4 regions of the Shewanella sp. ENK2 genome follow, and region 4 is predicted to be linked to each of the others. Evidence: predicted binding sites of a transcription regulator. Region 4 holds the regulator's gene; each other region holds the start of a gene.

Evidence for each region. Region 4 encodes sigma-54, which starts transcription at its own class of promoters, with help from an activator protein. Its sites were predicted from a motif close to GTTGGCACGNNNNTNGNNT; they were not measured.
Region 1: a site for sigma-54 is predicted at 2,040-2,058, ahead of ACGEDC_RS20440 (YccF domain-containing protein). Genes of this name have one in related genera too.
Region 2: a site for sigma-54 is predicted at 3,464-3,482, ahead of ACGEDC_RS15080 (YggN family protein). Genes of this name have one in related genera too.
Region 3: a site for sigma-54 is predicted at 3,034-3,052, ahead of fliE (flagellar hook-basal body complex protein FliE). Genes of this name have one in related genera too.

What each region holds. Positions count from the first base shown of each region.
Region 1 is NZ_CP171406.1:4,677,498-4,681,920, reverse strand. Features, by position in the region: gene ACGEDC_RS20455 (sulfurtransferase) at 1-591, shown strand, start outside; gene ACGEDC_RS20450 (EVE domain-containing protein) at 646-1,110, shown strand; gene ACGEDC_RS20445 (hypothetical protein) at 1,121-1,435, shown strand; gene ACGEDC_RS20440 (YccF domain-containing protein) at 1,554-1,967, opposite strand; gene ACGEDC_RS20435 (pyridoxal-phosphate dependent enzyme) at 2,246-2,920, shown strand; gene ACGEDC_RS20430 (hypothetical protein) at 3,025-3,228, shown strand; gene ACGEDC_RS20425 (ChrR family anti-sigma-E factor) at 4,254-4,423, opposite strand, start outside.
Region 2 is NZ_CP171406.1:3,432,488-3,436,910, reverse strand. Features, by position in the region: gene ACGEDC_RS15090 (DUF885 domain-containing protein) at 1-423, shown strand, start outside; gene ACGEDC_RS15085 (LysR family transcriptional regulator) at 1,065-2,006, opposite strand; gene ACGEDC_RS15080 (YggN family protein) at 2,506-3,336, opposite strand; gene glsB (glutaminase B) at 3,832-4,423, opposite strand, start outside.
Region 3 is NZ_CP171406.1:443,386-447,808, forward strand. Features, by position in the region: gene fliG (flagellar motor switch protein FliG) at 1-921, opposite strand, end outside; gene fliF (flagellar basal-body MS-ring/collar protein FliF) at 911-2,530, opposite strand; gene fliE (flagellar hook-basal body complex protein FliE) at 2,638-2,979, opposite strand; gene ACGEDC_RS02125 (sigma-54-dependent transcriptional regulator) at 3,208-4,423, opposite strand, start outside.
Region 4 is NZ_CP171406.1:1,239,399-1,243,821, forward strand. Features, by position in the region: gene lptB (LPS export ABC transporter ATP-binding protein) at 165-896, shown strand; gene ACGEDC_RS05585 (RNA polymerase factor sigma-54) at 1,101-2,585, shown strand; gene hpf (ribosome hibernation promoting factor) at 2,610-2,897, shown strand; gene ptsN (PTS IIA-like nitrogen regulatory protein PtsN) at 2,900-3,343, shown strand; gene rapZ (RNase adapter RapZ) at 3,340-4,185, shown strand; gene ACGEDC_RS05605 (HPr family phosphocarrier protein) at 4,188-4,423, shown strand, end outside.

The DNA of each region.
Region 1 (4,423 bases), 1.4 Mb from region 4:
TGGTGGATATTTCATACGTTTGGTCTGAGTAATGTGTTTATTTTAGATGGCGGTCTGCCTGAATGGATTAAACAGGGCTATCCAACTTCATCTGAATATCTAACTATTGATACGAAAAACGTAGAAAGCCTAGTTAATGTAGGCAGTGATGTTATCTCATTTATGGACTCTTGTTTCGATGCTCGTCAGCTTGTGTCAAAGCAAGAAGTGTTACTCAACCTCACTGATAAACAATTTAGTGTGATTGATGTTCGAGCTACTGCACGTTTTAATGGCTTGGTTGATGAACCAAGACAAGGCGTGAGAAGCGGCCATATTCCTGACTCAATAAATCTCCCTTTTGCCAATGTGCTAAATGGTAATACATACAAGCGTCCTGCTGAATTGCGCCATTTATTTTCCAGTATATTACCTGAAGATAGTAAGCGGGTTGTATTTAGCTGTGGCTCAGGAATTACTGCTTGTATTGGCTTGGTAGCGCTTATATCAAGTGGTACAGATACAAGCTTATATGATGCTGCCTTATATGATGGTTCGTGGAGTGAGTGGGGCAGTGATGCATCTCTGCCGATTGCAAAATCAAAGATATAAAAAGAAACTTACTACAACACTCATCAAAAGTAGTTTAAACAATAGGATTGCAAAATGGCATATTGGTTAATGAAGTCTGAGCCAGACGAGTTCAGTATTGACGATTTACAGCAATGTGAAAACCAAACTGAACCTTGGGAAGGGATCCGTAATTACCAAGCGCGTAACTTTTTACGCGATGCGGTAAAAGTGGGCGATACGGTATTGTTTTATCATTCCAGTTGCAAAGTGCCGGGTATTGTTGGCTTGGCGACAGTATCATCTGAGCCTTATCCCGACCAGAGTGCTTTTGATAATGAGTCAAGTTATTATGATCCTAAATCAGATATTGAAAATCCGCGCTGGGTTGCTGTGGATTTAACTTATCGGCAAACCTTTAAGCAGATTATTACCTTAAAAGCGCTTAAAGCTGATCCTCAACTTGCTGATATGGTATTAGTGAGTAAAGGGGCAAGGTTGAGTGTTCAACCTGTGACTGAAGCAGAATTTCAGCATATTGTTAGTGTGTTAGCGTCATAGGAGAAAGTGGATGTCGTGGACATGCGAAAATTGTAATACCGTCATTGATGATGGCTTTCAAGTTTGTTGGAATTGTAACTGTGAAAAAGGTCAACCAGCGCCAGTCGCTTCACCTAACAAAGCGAGTATTGATTGTATTCGATGCAAGAGTAGCCTTACATTTATTGGTACTAAAAGTTTTCATGAAGGTACGCGCTGGGGCGTTTTAGGTGAACTTGGCGAGCTGTTTGTTAATAAAGAAGATTTTGATATGTTTGCCTGTAAATCTTGTGGCAAAGTAGAGTTTTTTATTGCTGGTTTTAACCACAAAAATAACGAAATTTAGAATGGTTTACTCTATTTAAAACTGAACAGAAACACCTCATAATCTGCTAGCTGAATATAAGGTGTTTTTGTTTTAACGCTACTGTCCAATATCTTTGCTTTCAGTCATAAGTGACCTGTTAGTAGCTTTCTTTTGCCACAACGGTTTGGCCAATTGGTGTTAAGCTCAGTAGTGCGAGTTTTACGTGTTGTATTGCAAACGGAATACCGATAATGGTAACAAAGCAAGCTACAGCATGGGTTAAGTGACCAATCGCGAGCCAAATACCACAGAATAAGAACCAAATAACGTTGCCAATCATGCCCAATGGACCAGTACCAATATCTTCAAATCCTTTTAAATGTTTACGGTTAACGTTTTCTTGTCCAAATGGCCAGAACGCCATTTCACCAATCACGAAGCAAGCACGGCCAAATGGAATACCAATAATACTGATAAAACACAATAAGCCTGCTAGCCACCATGCTAGACCCATTACAAATCCGCCCATGATGAACCATGCGATATTAAAAATTAATCTCAAGACTGACATTGGTGCTCCCTAAGTCATACAAAACTGGTTAATGAAATGACCAATATTCCATTGGTGATAATAATCACTAGAAAGCCAAAACTATGCCAATATTTTTATTAGCTTTTTGTTTCTTTTAAGTGGTTGATAATTATTGATTTTATTTTGATTTGTTTAGAAGGTTAGAAGACATTACTTGACTTAGTTTGGGCTGTCGACAATTGATGATAGCGAAAATCGCTAATAGTTAGTTAAAATACCACTACAGACTATAACTCTTTATTTAAGCGACGTTACTTATGTTTGCGGCTGGCTCTAATGTATCTCTTGCGGATATCTCAATCGACACGCCCGTTGATAAAATGAGATTTGCTGATCGTGAGGTTTTTGTTAAGCGAGATGACTTGATTCATCCTGATTTTAGCGGAAACAAAGCCCGTAAGTTTCAATTCTTCTTGACCCAGGACTTTCCTCATATCAATAAGGTTATTGGATACGGTTCACCTCAAGCTAATTCATTACATTCACTTGCAGTGCTGGCTAAGTTGCGCGGATGGCAGTTAGATTATCATGTGGATCATATCGCTGATTATCTTAAACAAAACCCACAGGGGAACTACCTAGCAGCGCTTAATAATGGCGCCAATATTGTCGAGAAACCTAAACATGTAAGCGGCAATCTTGATAGCTATGTGTCTGATTTAGCGAAACAAGCATCTGCGAATGAGATCTATATTCCTGAAGGTGGACGATGTGAGTATGCTGCAGAAGGGCTTGAAACATTAGGCCTGCAAATTTTGAGTTGGATGCATCAGCAGAATATGACTAGATTAAATCTGTTTTTGCCTTCAGGTACGGGCACAACAGCATTATTCTTGCAACGATTTTTTAAGCGCTACCTTCCGCAGGCGAGTCAGCCAACTGTAACAGTCAATGTCATAACCTGCAGTTGCGTGGGGGAGACAATTACCTAACGCATCAGTTTAGTCAGTTAACATCACAGAGTGAGTTTCACCCGCATATTGTATCAAATGGCACTAAGTATCACTTTGGAAAGCTTAATCGACAGTGTTATGACATGTGGCGTCGTGTGCGTGATTCTGGCATTGAGTTTGAGTTACTTTATGATCCAGTTGGATTTATCATGCTGGAGCATTTTTTAAATAAAGATTATAAAGCGGAAACTGTCGATAATACTTGGCCTGTTATGTATTTACACCAAGGTGGTTTATTGGGTAATCCAAGTATGCTCGCTAGGTATATACGTAAATATGGTCAGTAAGTTAACTGTAGCTAAAGAAAGTTGTTTAAGTATTAGTGCTGGAAGTGAAGCGAATGGGGTTGTTTCATGTTGCTCAGTTCTAATAAACGTCCGGTAAAGTGTGAGAGGAAATACCGAGAAGCGATGTTTATTGAGTAACTGAGCAAATGAATAACGCAAGCGTTATGGAAGGTGTTACTTGTTAGCCGTTATCAACCATTTCATAAATTTTAACGCTTCAGTGCGCTTTGAAAAAGTTGTTTTAGTTTTACCTTGGCTGTCAGTAAAAGCTATTGAGTTTTTGTTTGATGATATTGAATTTACAGGGAAATTGACTGTAATTTCGTGACCATTAATGTTGTATGACATATGCCACACTCCTTTTTTAATTTTCACCTATCTGGTGAGTAAGTAATAACAATAAATATCCTTAAGCAGTTGTGTTGCGTAAGTTTGGGCTTATTGAAGCTAATGTGTGTGCTTAAGTTAACTGTGCTTATTACACTGACAAGTCGTGTTGATTATTTATTTTAATCGCCAACTTACTTGCTTTGTCTAGTTGAACACAGGCATATGACAAACAAATGACAATGTTTAACCAAAAGGCGTGACTTGTAGTGTGGGTTTACGAGTGCAGTTATGAATAACAGAAGGGTAAACAGTTAAATACAAGTTAACTTAATAACATTGTGGATAATATGCGTATATTTTTAATATAGCAATACATATTTTACAAAATAGAACAGTTTAAGACTAAAAGGTGAGCGATACGTCTTTTTGTCGTATAAAAACCAAGCTAAAACTGAAAGGGTGTTGATAAAGTTACACTAATTCAGTGTGCTAATGAGTGGTTAACTTCGCTATTTTGTTAAATGGTATCCCTCAATTATGTCATTTCGTATCGAGTTTACGATCGTTTAAACATAAGGTTTGAGCATTGTTATTAAGAAGCCTACTTTAAAGCTGATTACCTAGTATTAATTCGCTAATTATCAAAATAGAACAGCCTGAAATACAGGCTGTTTATGAACATTTTGATAGGCTATTTAGTAAATTAGTTCACCGATTGGATTGAGCAATTTACTGATACCTTTAGTAAAGTATAAAGGTGCATCGACGACGGTATAACATAAACAACCATCAATGGTTTTAGGACTATGTTCATGCTCAGAATCGAGCATGATAAAATCACCGGCTGTATAGGTATTGTACTCAT
Region 2 (4,423 bases), 2.2 Mb from region 4:
ATCGAAGGTTGGGGCTTATATACTGAGTACTTCCCTAAAGAAATGGGCTTGTATGCCGATCCTTACTCTGACTTTGGTCGCTTAGCAATGGAATTATGGCGAGCTTGTCGTTTAGTCGTTGATACGGGTATTCACTCTAAAAAGTGGACGCGTGAACAAGGTATTCAATACTATGTGGACAATACACCTAATGCGGAATCTGACGCTATCAAAATGGTAGAACGCCATATTGTAATGCCAGGACAAGCAACGGCATACAAAGTTGGTATGATAAAAATTCTAGAGCTACGTGAAGATGCTAAAAAGCAATTGGGTGATAAGTTTGATATTCGCCAATTCCACACACTGATCCTAGAAAATGGCCCTGTACCGCTAGATGTATTAGAAGCGAAAGTAACTGACTGGGTAAATGCCAGTAAGTAACAACTCGCTGACTGCTTTCTTTCAAGACAAAAAAGCCACTGATATCAGTGGCTTTTTTATATTATCTAATTCACATTCAAGCCGTTGGCTGAATAAAAAGATAGCTTTATATTCTGGGTTAGGAATATAGGAAGAATCTAGTCACTCAATCTCACATTAGCAGCTAATGTAACAAAGTAAGACTATTTGAAATCAACACCCTAACACTGTAGCTAGGTTATTTTAGATAAAAATAACCCCAGCACAAAGTCTGGGGTAAACCAATATAAACTAGGATGATGGTTTCAAAGCCGGCATTGTTCTAATTTTAAAACCGTTGCCAGCAGTGATTCAAAACTTGCGAAGTTGCTGGTTTGCACATTTTGATGAAAAGGGGTCATTTCTCAACAAGATGCGTGACTCAAACCATTCCGAATCAACTGAAATCTATTGTATTGATTTAAGAACATAGTTCAAGTCGTACCGTTTAAATTGTTTTAGCTACAAAACAAAAAACACACTGTACATTTTTCAAACACAAACAATTAACCACCTGTTTTTTAATGAAAAATAAAAAAGCCGCACAATAATGAGCAGCTTTATTTTAAATTTCGAACAATGTTTCCATATATTCTTACGTAATTTAACCCTTATATGCGTATTTATTTACGTAATTTGTATAAGTGATCAAATTTAGCATCCCAGTATGGCGTGCTACCAATGTGCCCCTTAATAAAGTCAATGAATGCGCTGACTTTTGGTGCAAGATGTTTACGACGAGGGTAAACCGCTTGAAGTGGTAAGTTATTGGTTAACTGCCAATCAGGTAGTAAAGGAACTAAAGTCCCTTGCTCAATTTCATCTTCCATGAGGTAACTTGCAAGATACGCAATGCCTAAGCCGCTGACAGCGGCGGATTTAAGTGCAGGTGCATTATCAACACGGAAGTTACCAGAAACACCGATCTCACAGTAATCTTCACCTTTCTTGAACTGCCACATACTGTGTTCATGCCACTCACCTTGATATACAAGACAGTTATGATCAACTAACTGTTCTGGGCGAGAAATTGTGCCATGTTGAGCAATATACTCAGGTGATGCAGCTAAAAGGAACTGACACTTCATTAAAGGACGTGCCACCATGCCCAAAGGTAATTGCTCAGACATAGTTAATAGTAAATCTAACCCTTCGCTGACCACGTCAACCTTATGATCCAATAAGCTAACCTGTAGCTCTAACTCAGGGTGTTTAGCCATAAACTCAGGTAATGCAGGGATAATATGCATAGTACCGAACGACTGCGAAATACCTACTTTCAATACACCACGAGTAGCATCATTAAGATTGTGCACACTCGCCACGGCTTGCTCTGCATCTCTTAGCAGCTCTTCACCTTGGATATAAAGTAAGTTCCCGGCCTCAGTAAGACTCAAACTACGTGTAGTACGTTGAATAAGTTGAACCCCAAGTTTATGTTCAAGATCAGCAACCTGAGTACTTACTTTGGATTTAGATATACTCAGTCTTCTCGCTGCAGCGCTGAAACTACCAGCACGGGCAACATGAGTAAAAATAGCAATAGGTTCTAACAGTTCTAACATTGGAGTCGCCTTACGCTGTTTACGACATTAAAAATAGTTTTTGGTATGCAAATAACTGTAACTTGCCCGAAACAAAACTGAGCAAAAATCAGTCAGGAATGCAGTGTAAAAATAATACACAGAACACCAAAAAAGAAATTAAATACAGATAATCCGTTATCTTGAATAACCAACCAAAACTAAAACAATAAGTTAATAGGTTAGCAATTCAGTTTTATAATTTTAGGAGTATACCAAAAAAACTATAAATGGCTCTATATTTATAATATACAATTTTTTTATCAGAACAAATAATTAGTTTCTTAGAAATGTCGTTGAATAAGGGGATTAAGCGGATTAATAACGAAAAAGCCCCTGCAAAAGGTTGCAGGGGAAGGTCAGGTACATTTTAACAATGCTATAAATTGAACAATCAAGATAATGAATAATTACCGCTAAAGAATAGGTAATTGTTATTACCTTAAGCTTCACTCAAGCTTAAAGAGTCACTCAAGGTAAATTACTCATATAACTCGTGATCTAATGTTGCTAATTGGTAATCAGACAACTGAGGGATAGACTGGCGCATCTCACCTTCTATAATCATAAGTTCTTCAAAGTCTTCGCAAATCTTTTCAGCTTTCGCTTCGATAGCCTCTGATTGCTCAGCAACTTGTAACTCAATATCCTCGCCCATTTTTTCCATTTTCTTTCCGAACGAGTCCATTTTCTCTTCGAAACTACCGCCTTCTGAAGACATCATTTCAGCACCAAGGGCCATCATAAAGCTGCCCATAGAATTTTCTATCATCGCTTCCATTTCTTTCTCGAAGTCTTCATTAAATGCTTGCTCAATTGATGATTCAGTCGCTCCTAGATAGAATTTATCGCCTTGCTGATAAGCAGCTTCATCCAAACGGCTTTGAATGCCTGCTAACATTTCATCAAGCTTAGCCCCTGTCGCATCACCAAAAATTGGCGTAAGCGCTAAACTCACAGCATCGGTGGCAAGTACGACGACTTCATTAACGAGATCGATAATTTCTGGAACTTGCTTAGATAAGCCTTCAGAATAATCTGACACTAAGTTTTGTTGCTGAGCGTTAAGTTTAATTTTATTACCTTCAACAAATAATTCGCCCATTTCGACACGATATAACTCTTGGCCTTTTTCACTAACGAGTAGTTTTTGCGGTTCTACCGTCACATCATAATTTAAGGTTACATTGCATTGCTGATCTTCAATTGACAGTTTAGCCATTGCAGGGTTGAAGGCGCCAGCTGTAAAAATTAATCCTGATAATGCAATGCCTTTAAGTAACCCTGTGTTGGTATAATTTAACGTTTTCATTAGCCATTTCCTTGCTGTTAAACAAATACAATCTTTCACGACTAGACTGCATTTTTAATAATAAGTGAACCCAAACTCTATTAAGTGACTTAGCGCCAGTTAAAGAACGCTTTACTTAATCCATATAAAGCACACAGCGTGCCAAAATATATAAATCATTATATTTCAAATAATTAAGAAAATGTTCTAGCAACAAATTAAGCGGAATTGCTAAAAAAGTTTACTCAGTTTGCGTGAAATTAACCATAAAGTGGTTTATTTCACACATTAATAATATAAGTTCATCAGCGCTTTTATGCACCGATAGCAGAATATAGATAGCCTAATTAGAGCAGGTTATAATTCAGCCTTCTTGGCTGAAGGTTTTGAACCGTAAGATTTTGAACCGTAAGGTTTTGAAACCTAAAGTTTTGAAACTGAAAGTATTGAGACTGAAAGTATTGAAGAGGAAAGACTTGAAATACGACGTATTGAAGTAAAAGCATTAAGCCGCTTTTAAAATATCGAGCGGCCTAGAGATTGCGAAAGGTGTTCTAACATGTGTGTGCCAGCCAGTGAGTTGCCATTTTGATCAAGTTCAGGTGACCAAACACAAATGGACATGTCTCCAGGAATTACAGCAATGATGCCACCGCCTACGCCACTTTTACCCGGCATACCAACTCGATAGGCAAACTCCCCTGCACCATCATATAAACCTGATGTTGCAAGCAAAGCATTCAGCTGACGAGTTTGTACAGGTGTAATCAACTGATGACCTTGTAAGGTTTTCCCTCGATTAGCTAAATAGAACATCGCTTTTGATAAATCCGCGCAGTTCATTTTTAATGAACAGTAATGAAAGTAACTTTTTAATACCGTATCAACATTACCTTCGAAATTTCCAAAAGATTTCATTAAGTAAGCAATAGAGGCATTTCTAGCGCTGAATTTGAACTCAGAGTTAGCCACATTCTTGTCAAAACAAATATGTGAGTTACCACTAAGCTTTCGTACTTCTTCCAACATACGATGCTTAGGGGCGCTTTGTCTTGCTTGAATTAAATCGGCAATCACTAAAGCACCTGCATTAATAAAGGGATTTCGC
Region 3 (4,423 bases), 800 kb from region 4:
CTCAAGATCGTCACGTAGTAACTCACCTGCACGCTTAGACATATTACCCACGATTTTATCAGATAACTGGTCATCGGCCCCTTTCAAGGCTTTCATAAGTACATCTTGTTGTACTTCTCTGAGCAAGACTTGAATGCCACGGTCATCAACGTCAATCAAGTTTTCAAATACAAACATTAAGTCTTGGATCTGTTGTGCCATTTCCTCATCAGATTCACGCATGGTTTCCATAATCTGACTTTCTACGCCGGTATCAAGGAAGTTCATAATATTCGCAGCTGCTTTTAAGCCACCCATTTTAGCTGCTTGTGCGCCGCCTTGGCCTGCAAACTGTTTCTCCATGATGTCATTTAACTCTTGCAGTGCAGCAGGTTGCACTTCTTCCAAGTTAGCAATACGCATCATTAAATCTAAGCGGGTGTTTTCTGGGAACTGACTAAAAATTTCAGCCGCTTGATCGGGCTCTAAATAAGATAAAACAATAGTTTGGATTTGCGGATGCTCGTTCTGAATAATGGTGGCAACCTGACGTGCATCCATCCATTTCAAAGAATCCAAACCTTTGGCACCACTGCCCATGATAATTTGTTCAATCAAATTACCCGCTTTATCTTCACCAAGTGCCGCTGTTAATGCTTTTCTGACAAATTCTTCACTATTAAAGCCAATAGATGAGAATTTTTGGATTTCTTCAAGAAATAACTTATGAACGCCAATGACTTTTTCTTGGCCAAACTCTTCCATAGCAGCCATTGCCATACCGACTTTCTGGACTTGCTTAGGTTCAAGGTGCTTTAAAATCGAAGCTGCATCAGCTTCGCTTAGGCTTAACAGCAAAATAGCCGTTTTCTCGATACCCGTTAAGTCATCAGGGTTAAACCCTTTAGTTGCCTCTGCAACTGCTACGTCATCATTTGCCATCTTCTTGTAACCAACTCTTAATTACTTGGGTAGAAAGTTCAGGTTCATTAGCCACTAATGCCCTAATCGACTTGATCATATCATCATCTTTGTGCAGGTTCGGAATTTGAATCGAACCGTCATCAGCATAACTGTAATCAGCTTGCTGAGTATTTAACATGCCTAATGTGTCTGCAGCGTACTGATCTTCAATTTCAGCAAGCTCATGGCCCAAACGTGTTTCTTCAGGCATCTCAACTTCGTTAGATTTCAATAACCTGTTTAGCATTGGACGAATAACAAATAATATCAGAACTAGCACTAATAATGCGCCTAGTATTAGCCTTACCGCTCGCCAAAACCATGGTTGCTCCCACATTTCTAGCGCTGGCAATTCTTCAATTAGTTGGTCCATAAATGGAACGGTTACTACCTCCAACGTATCACCACGTTGACTGGTAAACCCCATCGCCCCTTCTAATAAACGTCGGATATTAGTCAGCTCTTGTTCGGTTCTAGGTACTCTTGTTACCACACCATTTTCATCAACTGGTCCAGGCTTGTAGTCGATGGCGACCGATACACTTAACCTTCTAACCACACCAACTTGCTGACGAGTATGGCTAATAGTGGTATCAAGCTCAAAGTTACGAGTTGCTTCACGGAAACTGTCTCCAGTAGCCGCTGTGGCTTCAGATTCACCCACTTCTTGTGGAATATCAGACTCCATAGGTGGTTGGTTTGATAATGCACCTGGAATACCACCCATTGCCTGACCCGATGAATTACGCTCAATGGTCATTTCGCTGCGTACTGCTGGTAAATCAGGAGAAAAACGTTTTGCTGTTTGCTCAACGGCAGTGAAGTCCATATTGACATCCACTTGCGAGGTAAAGTTTTCAGGGCCTAAAATCGGCATTAAAATAGAATCAACCTTATTACGGTATTCAGATTCTTTTTGTTGAACTAACTCTTGTTCACGGCGAGCTCTTGCTGAAGCGCCATCTTGGCTTCCAGAGTTAAGTAAACGGCCATTAGAGTCAGTCACTGTGACTCGAGTAGGCTCTAAACCCTGAACAGCAGAAGCGACAATATCAACAATGGAATCAATTTCTTCTTGGCCTAAGCTGCCACGGCGCACGTTAACGACTACGGTTGCGCTAGGTTTAGATTTGTTTCTGGCAAATACATTTTCTTTTGGTAACGCTAGAATCACTTTGGCACGAGTAACACTTTTAAGCTCTTCAATTGCACGAGCTAAATTGACTTCTTGGCTTTGTTTTAATCTCGCCTGCTCCATGCGTTGACTCACACCAAAGCCGCTATCTTTACTCAAATAATCAGTTGGTTGGCTTGAGGTTTCAACACCTGCACGGCCTAATAGTAATTTTACATCTTGATACTTATCTTCTGGAATACTGACTACATCACCAGAAATTTTATAGGCAATTTTATTTTTATCGAGAACGTCCAGAACCTGGATCATTTCATTGGTTTCCATCTGACCTAGAGGTCTAAACTCAGGCTCTTGCGCCCAAATCATCATGAAAACCGCCAGCACCAAACAGACTGCCAACGCTAATATCATGGTGATTTGACGCATGAAATCAGCACTGCCAAATGAACTCATTAAGCCAGATTTGTTCTCTTGCTGAATCCCTGTGCTATCAACGGTATCTGAATCTAATACGAGATCTGTGCTCACAATAATTACCTACTTTCTAATCTGATAAGAGCCTAAACAGGCATGCTCATAATTTCTTTATAAGCTTCAACAAGCTTGTTTCTTACTTGCACAGTTGCTTCAAATGCCACACCTGACTTTTCACGAGCTATTACGGTATCTGACAGTGTGACTGTCGAATCACCCATTTCTAAACGTGTCGCTAGGTTGGCGGAATTTTTTTGTAAAGCAGTAACACTTCCAACGGCTTGAGAAAGTAACTCTCCAAAATCAGCCCCTGATGTATTACCCACCTTCTGAGTCATATCCGGTTGAATTGGAGAACGAAGATTAGGTGAAATTTCACCACGAAGTGATTGCATTTCTTGTAAAAAAGGATTTCCGCTAACCTGCATTGTAAACTCCTATTCGTCGGATATTTGACGACTAAAAACCAGTTACAATAGATTTAGCAATTAGGATGCCAATAATATAAAAATGCCTATTAACAATAGATATTGGGGGTAAAAAGCAGTGAGTTTGCTCAATGTGTGCGCAGCAATCGTCATTGTAGATAAGAAAACCTAGCGAAAGTGCTAGGTTTTCTGGCTGACGTTAACAACAGATACGTTAACAGGAGAAAATTAAGCCGGCACTTGAATGCCCATATCGCGCATTTTCGCCATTTTATATCGTAAGGTTCTTGCGCTAATTCCCAGCTTTTCAGCTACCGCTTTACGGCTGCCATTACACTGATTTAATGTTTCTAAAATAATCACATGTTCTTGGGCTTTTAATTCTCCCCCTAAGCCATCTGTTTCTGTGCTCGGTTTAGCTTGTTGCTCAGTAGGCTGCAGCGGCACTTCGGCACTATCAAGCACAATATCATTGCTTGTCACCTCTTCACCTGTATGCAATATCAGCGCTCGTTGAATGACATTATCAAGCTCGCGCACATTACCAGGCCAGCGATAAGTCAGCAGCCTTCTACAAGCCACATCATCGATTGTGGGTACTGGTGAAATATTCGCAAGCTTTGCATGTTTCACAATCAAATGACGAGCAAGCGGTAAAATATCAGCAGGTCGCTGATTTAATGCAGGCCAAGTAAGCGGAAACACATTAATGCGATAATATAAGTCTTCTCTAAAGGCTCCTGAAGATGCCATTTCTTTCAAATCACGGTTGGAAGTTGCTAACACTCGAACGTTTAGCGATATCGTTTTACGACCGCCAAGGCGCTCTACTTCCCTTTCTTGCAGCACACGTAAAAGTTTAGCTTGCAGACCAAGCTCCATTTCAGAGATTTCATCTAATAAAATCGTCCCGCCTTGTGCCTGCTCAAATTTACCAGGACACGCCTGATAAGCGCCAGTAAAGGCGCCTTTTTCATAACCAAATAGGGTTGCTTCAAGCATATTCTCAGGTATAGCGGCGCAGTTAATGGCAATAAAAGGCTCATCTGCTCTGGCACTGTTTTGATGAATATATCGTGCAAGCACTTCTTTACCTGAACCGCTCGGCCCCATTATCATCACTGATGCATCGGAACTTGCGACTCGTTGTGCAATTGACAGTAATGCCAAACTTTTGTCATCAGCGACAACAGGTTGATCGAGGTTTTGTTTTAACGGCAAGTAGCGTGACACTTGATTGAGCAGCACCTCTGGCGCAAATGGCTTCGCCAAATAATCCACCGCGCCTAACTTAATGGCACTGACCGCATTATCAATGGTGGCGTAAGCTGTCATTAATAATACTGGAATCTTATTATTATTTTGCTGGAGGTAATTTAATAAGCCGATGCCACCAATGCCATCCATCTGAACATCACTGATTACCAGATCAAAATCATTAGAT
Region 4 (4,423 bases):
AATGTACCTAACAATGTAACTGAGAATCAAACAGTGACTCCTGAGGCAAATGCTGTTGAAACTAACACTGATGCCCTCCTTGAATCAGTCACCCCTCAAGAATCTGATATTCAAAACTCAACCAATGCAGACATAACGACCCCTGCGGCAGAGCAAAAGCAATAATGACACAAATTACCTTAACAGCTGAAAACTTAGCAAAAAGCTATAAAAGCCGCCAAGTTGTCAAAAACGTTAGCCTAACCGTTAAAACGGGTCAGATTGTTGGTCTTTTAGGGCCAAATGGTGCAGGTAAAACCACAACCTTTTATATGGTTGTAGGCTTAGTCAAAAGCGATAAAGGTCGTATTTTGATTGATTCTGACGACTTGACTGCAGACCCAATGCATTTACGTGCTCGTAAAGGTATTGGTTACTTACCTCAAGAAGCCAGTATTTTTAGAAAACTCACTGTGCACGATAACATCATGGCAGTGCTGCAAACCCGCAAAACCTTATCGAGTGAGCAACGAATCGAAGAATTAGAGCACTTATTAGAAGAGTTCAATATTACCCATATTCGTGACAGCCAAGGTATGGCTCTATCAGGTGGTGAACGTCGACGTGTAGAAATAGCACGCGCTTTAGCCGCCAATCCTAAGTTTATTTTATTAGATGAACCATTTGCGGGTGTTGATCCTATCTCTGTGATAGATATTAAGAAAATTATTCAACAACTAAAAAATCGTGGTCTTGGAGTATTGATTACTGACCATAATGTCCGTGAAACACTTGATGTATGTGAGCGTGCGTATATTGTCAGCCACGGAGATTTAATTGCTGAAGGTACACCTGCTGAGATCTTAGACAATCAGCAAGTCAGGTCAGTATACTTAGGTGAGCAATTCAAGCTATAGTTAGCATTCTTTAGTGTACAAGTATGGCATTTTCGCGGCCAACCAGTCCCACTTTTTAGCGTTATACACTAGACTCAAAACTTAACGCTAATTTTTGGCAAAGTAGAACCCAAGTTCGGTTAAAGTCTAGCTAACACTTACAAAGGTGCTAGACCCATAACATTGTAGTCGCGATGATGAAATTCAATTAGGGATAAGCGGTAAATGAAAGCCTCACTCCAACTTAAAATGGGTCAACACCTGACAATGACCCCGCAGTTGCAACAAGCCATTCGCTTATTGCAACTTTCCTCTTTGGAGCTACAGCAAGAAATTCAGCAAGCACTTGACTCAAATCCTCTTCTTGAGCTTGAGGATGAGTTTGCCAAAGCAAAAGAACCAGTCAAAGACAATACTCAGCAAACTGACACCGATTTTAGCGATAACAGCCAAGTCAGCGTAGAAAAAGACACCTCATCAGTCGATACAACAGAGTCACTTACGAAAGAGTCCATGCCTGAAGACTTACCAATGGATACCACTTGGGATGAAGTCTACACCGCCTCTCCTAACTCAGGTTCTGGCGCTGTAAGCCGTGATGACGATATGCCATTTCAAGGTGAAACGACTGAAGGTTTATACGAACATTTAGAATGGCAAAAAAACTTAACCCCATTTTCTGAAAATGACCTCGCCATTGCGACAGCCATCATCGACGCAATTGATGATAGAGGTTACTTAACTCAATCAACAGAAGATATTCTCGATGCACTCGGTCTTGAGGATATTGAACTTGATGAGGTTGAAGCCGTATTAAAGCGTGTACAACATTTTGATCCAGTGGGTGTCGCTGCAAGAAATTTAAGCGAATGTTTGATGATTCAATTGGGACAATACCCAAGCGAAATCCCTTGCATAGAAAATGTAAAATTACTGATATCTGAACACCTAGATTTAATAGCAGGTCGTGATTTCAGATTACTAATGCGTAAAACCAAGCTTAAAGAAGATGATTTACGCGAAGCGATTCAATTTATCCAAACACTGAACCCTCGCCCAGGGTTACAAATTACTCCAATCAAAGATGAGTACGTCATCCCAGATGTCACAGTGTTTAAAAAGAATGGCCGTTGGGTCGTAGAATTAAACCCAGATAATATGCCTAAAATAGGCGTAAATCAGCAATATGCCGCCATGGCAAAAGGCTCAGCCAATCAAGCTGACAGCCAATTCATTCGCGGTCACTTACAAGAAGCCAAATGGTTTATTAAAAGTATTGAAAGCCGCAATGAAACCCTGTTAAAAGTGGCAAATTGTATTGTTCAATTCCAGCAAGGTTTCTTTGAGTTCGGCGAAGAAGCCATGAAGCCTATGGTTTTAAATGATATTGCCGAAGCGGTAGAGATGCATGAATCGACCATCTCACGGGTTACAACTCAAAAATATATGCACACCCCTCGCGGCCTTTTTGAACTAAAATACTTCTTCTCTAGCCACGTAAGTACCGATGATGGCGGAGAGTGTTCATCTACAGCAATCAGAGCCTTTATCAAAAAGCTGGTCGCTGCAGAAAACCAGAAAAAGCCACTTAGCGATAGTAAAATGGCGACGCTACTGGCTGAACAAGGGATCAATGTTGCTCGGCGTACGATCGCCAAATATCGTGAAGCAATGCTCATCCCTCCCTCAAACCAACGCAAAAGCTTATAAGCCTTTGTTATTGGAGGATGATCTATGCAAATTAACCTGACTGGACACCATATCGAAATTACTCAATCTTTACGTGAGTATGTGCAAACTAAATTTTCAAAGCTTGAACGTCACTTCGAACAGATCAATAATGTTCACGTTGTGCTCAATGTACAAAAGTTACAACAGATTGCCGAAGCTAAATTGCACCTCAAAGGAGGTGAAGTTTTTGCCGTATCTCAAAACGCAGATATGTATGTCGCAATTGACGCCCTGATAGACAAATTAGACCGTCAGGTAATTAAACACAAAGAGAAGTTAATTAAACACTAACGATGGAACTTCGCACCATCCTGCAGCCGGCGTGCACTACCTGTGCCACTCCGGGCAGTAAGAAAAAGGTACTGGAACTTATCAGCAATTTAATGGCTGACCAGTACCCTACTCTATCTTCACAAGCTATTTTCGAAAGTTTAATAGCACGTGAAAAAATGGGTAGCACAGGTATCGGCAATGGCATTGCGATTCCACATGGGCGTTTAGACGACATTGAATCGCCGATCGCTATTTTGATCAAATGTGAAGAAGCTATCGACTTTGATGCTATTGATAAGAAGCCAGTAGACATTTTATTTGCCTTATTGGTTCCTTCTGAGCAATGTCAGCAACACTTAAGCACGTTATCAAGTATGGCTGAGAAATTAAGCGATAAACTCATCCTTAAAAGACTTCGAAAGAGTCATGACGCTACAGAACTGTATCAGGTTATTACTGCATGAAACTTGTCATCGTATCAGGACGATCGGGCTCAGGTAAGTCAGTTGCTTTAAGAGTGTTAGAGGATTTAGGTTATTACTGTGTTGATAACCTACCTCTCCCACTGATTGGCAGCCTACTAGAGCAGCTAAAAGGAAATAACGAACTTGTCGCCATCAGTGTTGATGTGCGCAATATCGAAGAGCAAGGCAAAGTATTAGAGCAGCAAATCGCTTTGTTGTCCGACGATACCACTATCATTAGTTTATTTTTAAATGCCAATGATCAAGTACTGCTTAAACGATACAGTGAAACACGTCGATTACACCCGCTGTCAAAAAATCAAATCTCATTACAAGAAGCGATTCAACTTGAAGGTCGATTGCTCGAACCAATTGCCAAAATGGTTGATCACTACATCGACACATCTCAGCTGAATATTTACGATTTGAGCGATCAAGTCCGACAAATTCTTATGGGCAGTGTTGATAAAGAATTAGTCATTCACTTTGAATCATTTGGATTCAAGCACGGTATGCCTACTGAAGCCGACTTTATGTTTGATGTCCGCTTTTTGCCAAACCCACATTGGGAGCCAGAGTTAAGACCATTAACGGGTCTTGATCAACCAGTACAAGAATTCTTAGGCAGACAACCCCTAGTCAATAAGTTCATCTGGCAGATTGAGAATTTATTTGATACTTGGATGCCGCACCTTGAGCGCAATAATCGCAGTTACCTTACCATCGCGATTGGCTGCACAGGTGGACAGCATCGCTCGGTTTATATTGCAGATCAACTCACACAGCGCTTCAGTAACAGTAAACACCAAGTTAGCGCTCGTCACCGAGAGCTCAACCTGTGACGATGAATATCTCCAGAGAAATCACCATCAGTAATAAACTTGGGCTTCATGCTCGAGCGGCAACAAAATTAGCTATATTGGCTACGGAATTTAAAGCCAGCATTACCTTGATTCAAGGTGAAAAACAAGCCAGCGCAGCGAGTGTATTAGGTTTATTAATGCTAGAAAGTGGTATAGGAAAAGTGATTACTGTTCAGGCTGAAGGTCCTGATGCACAGCAAGCACTAGATGCGGTTTG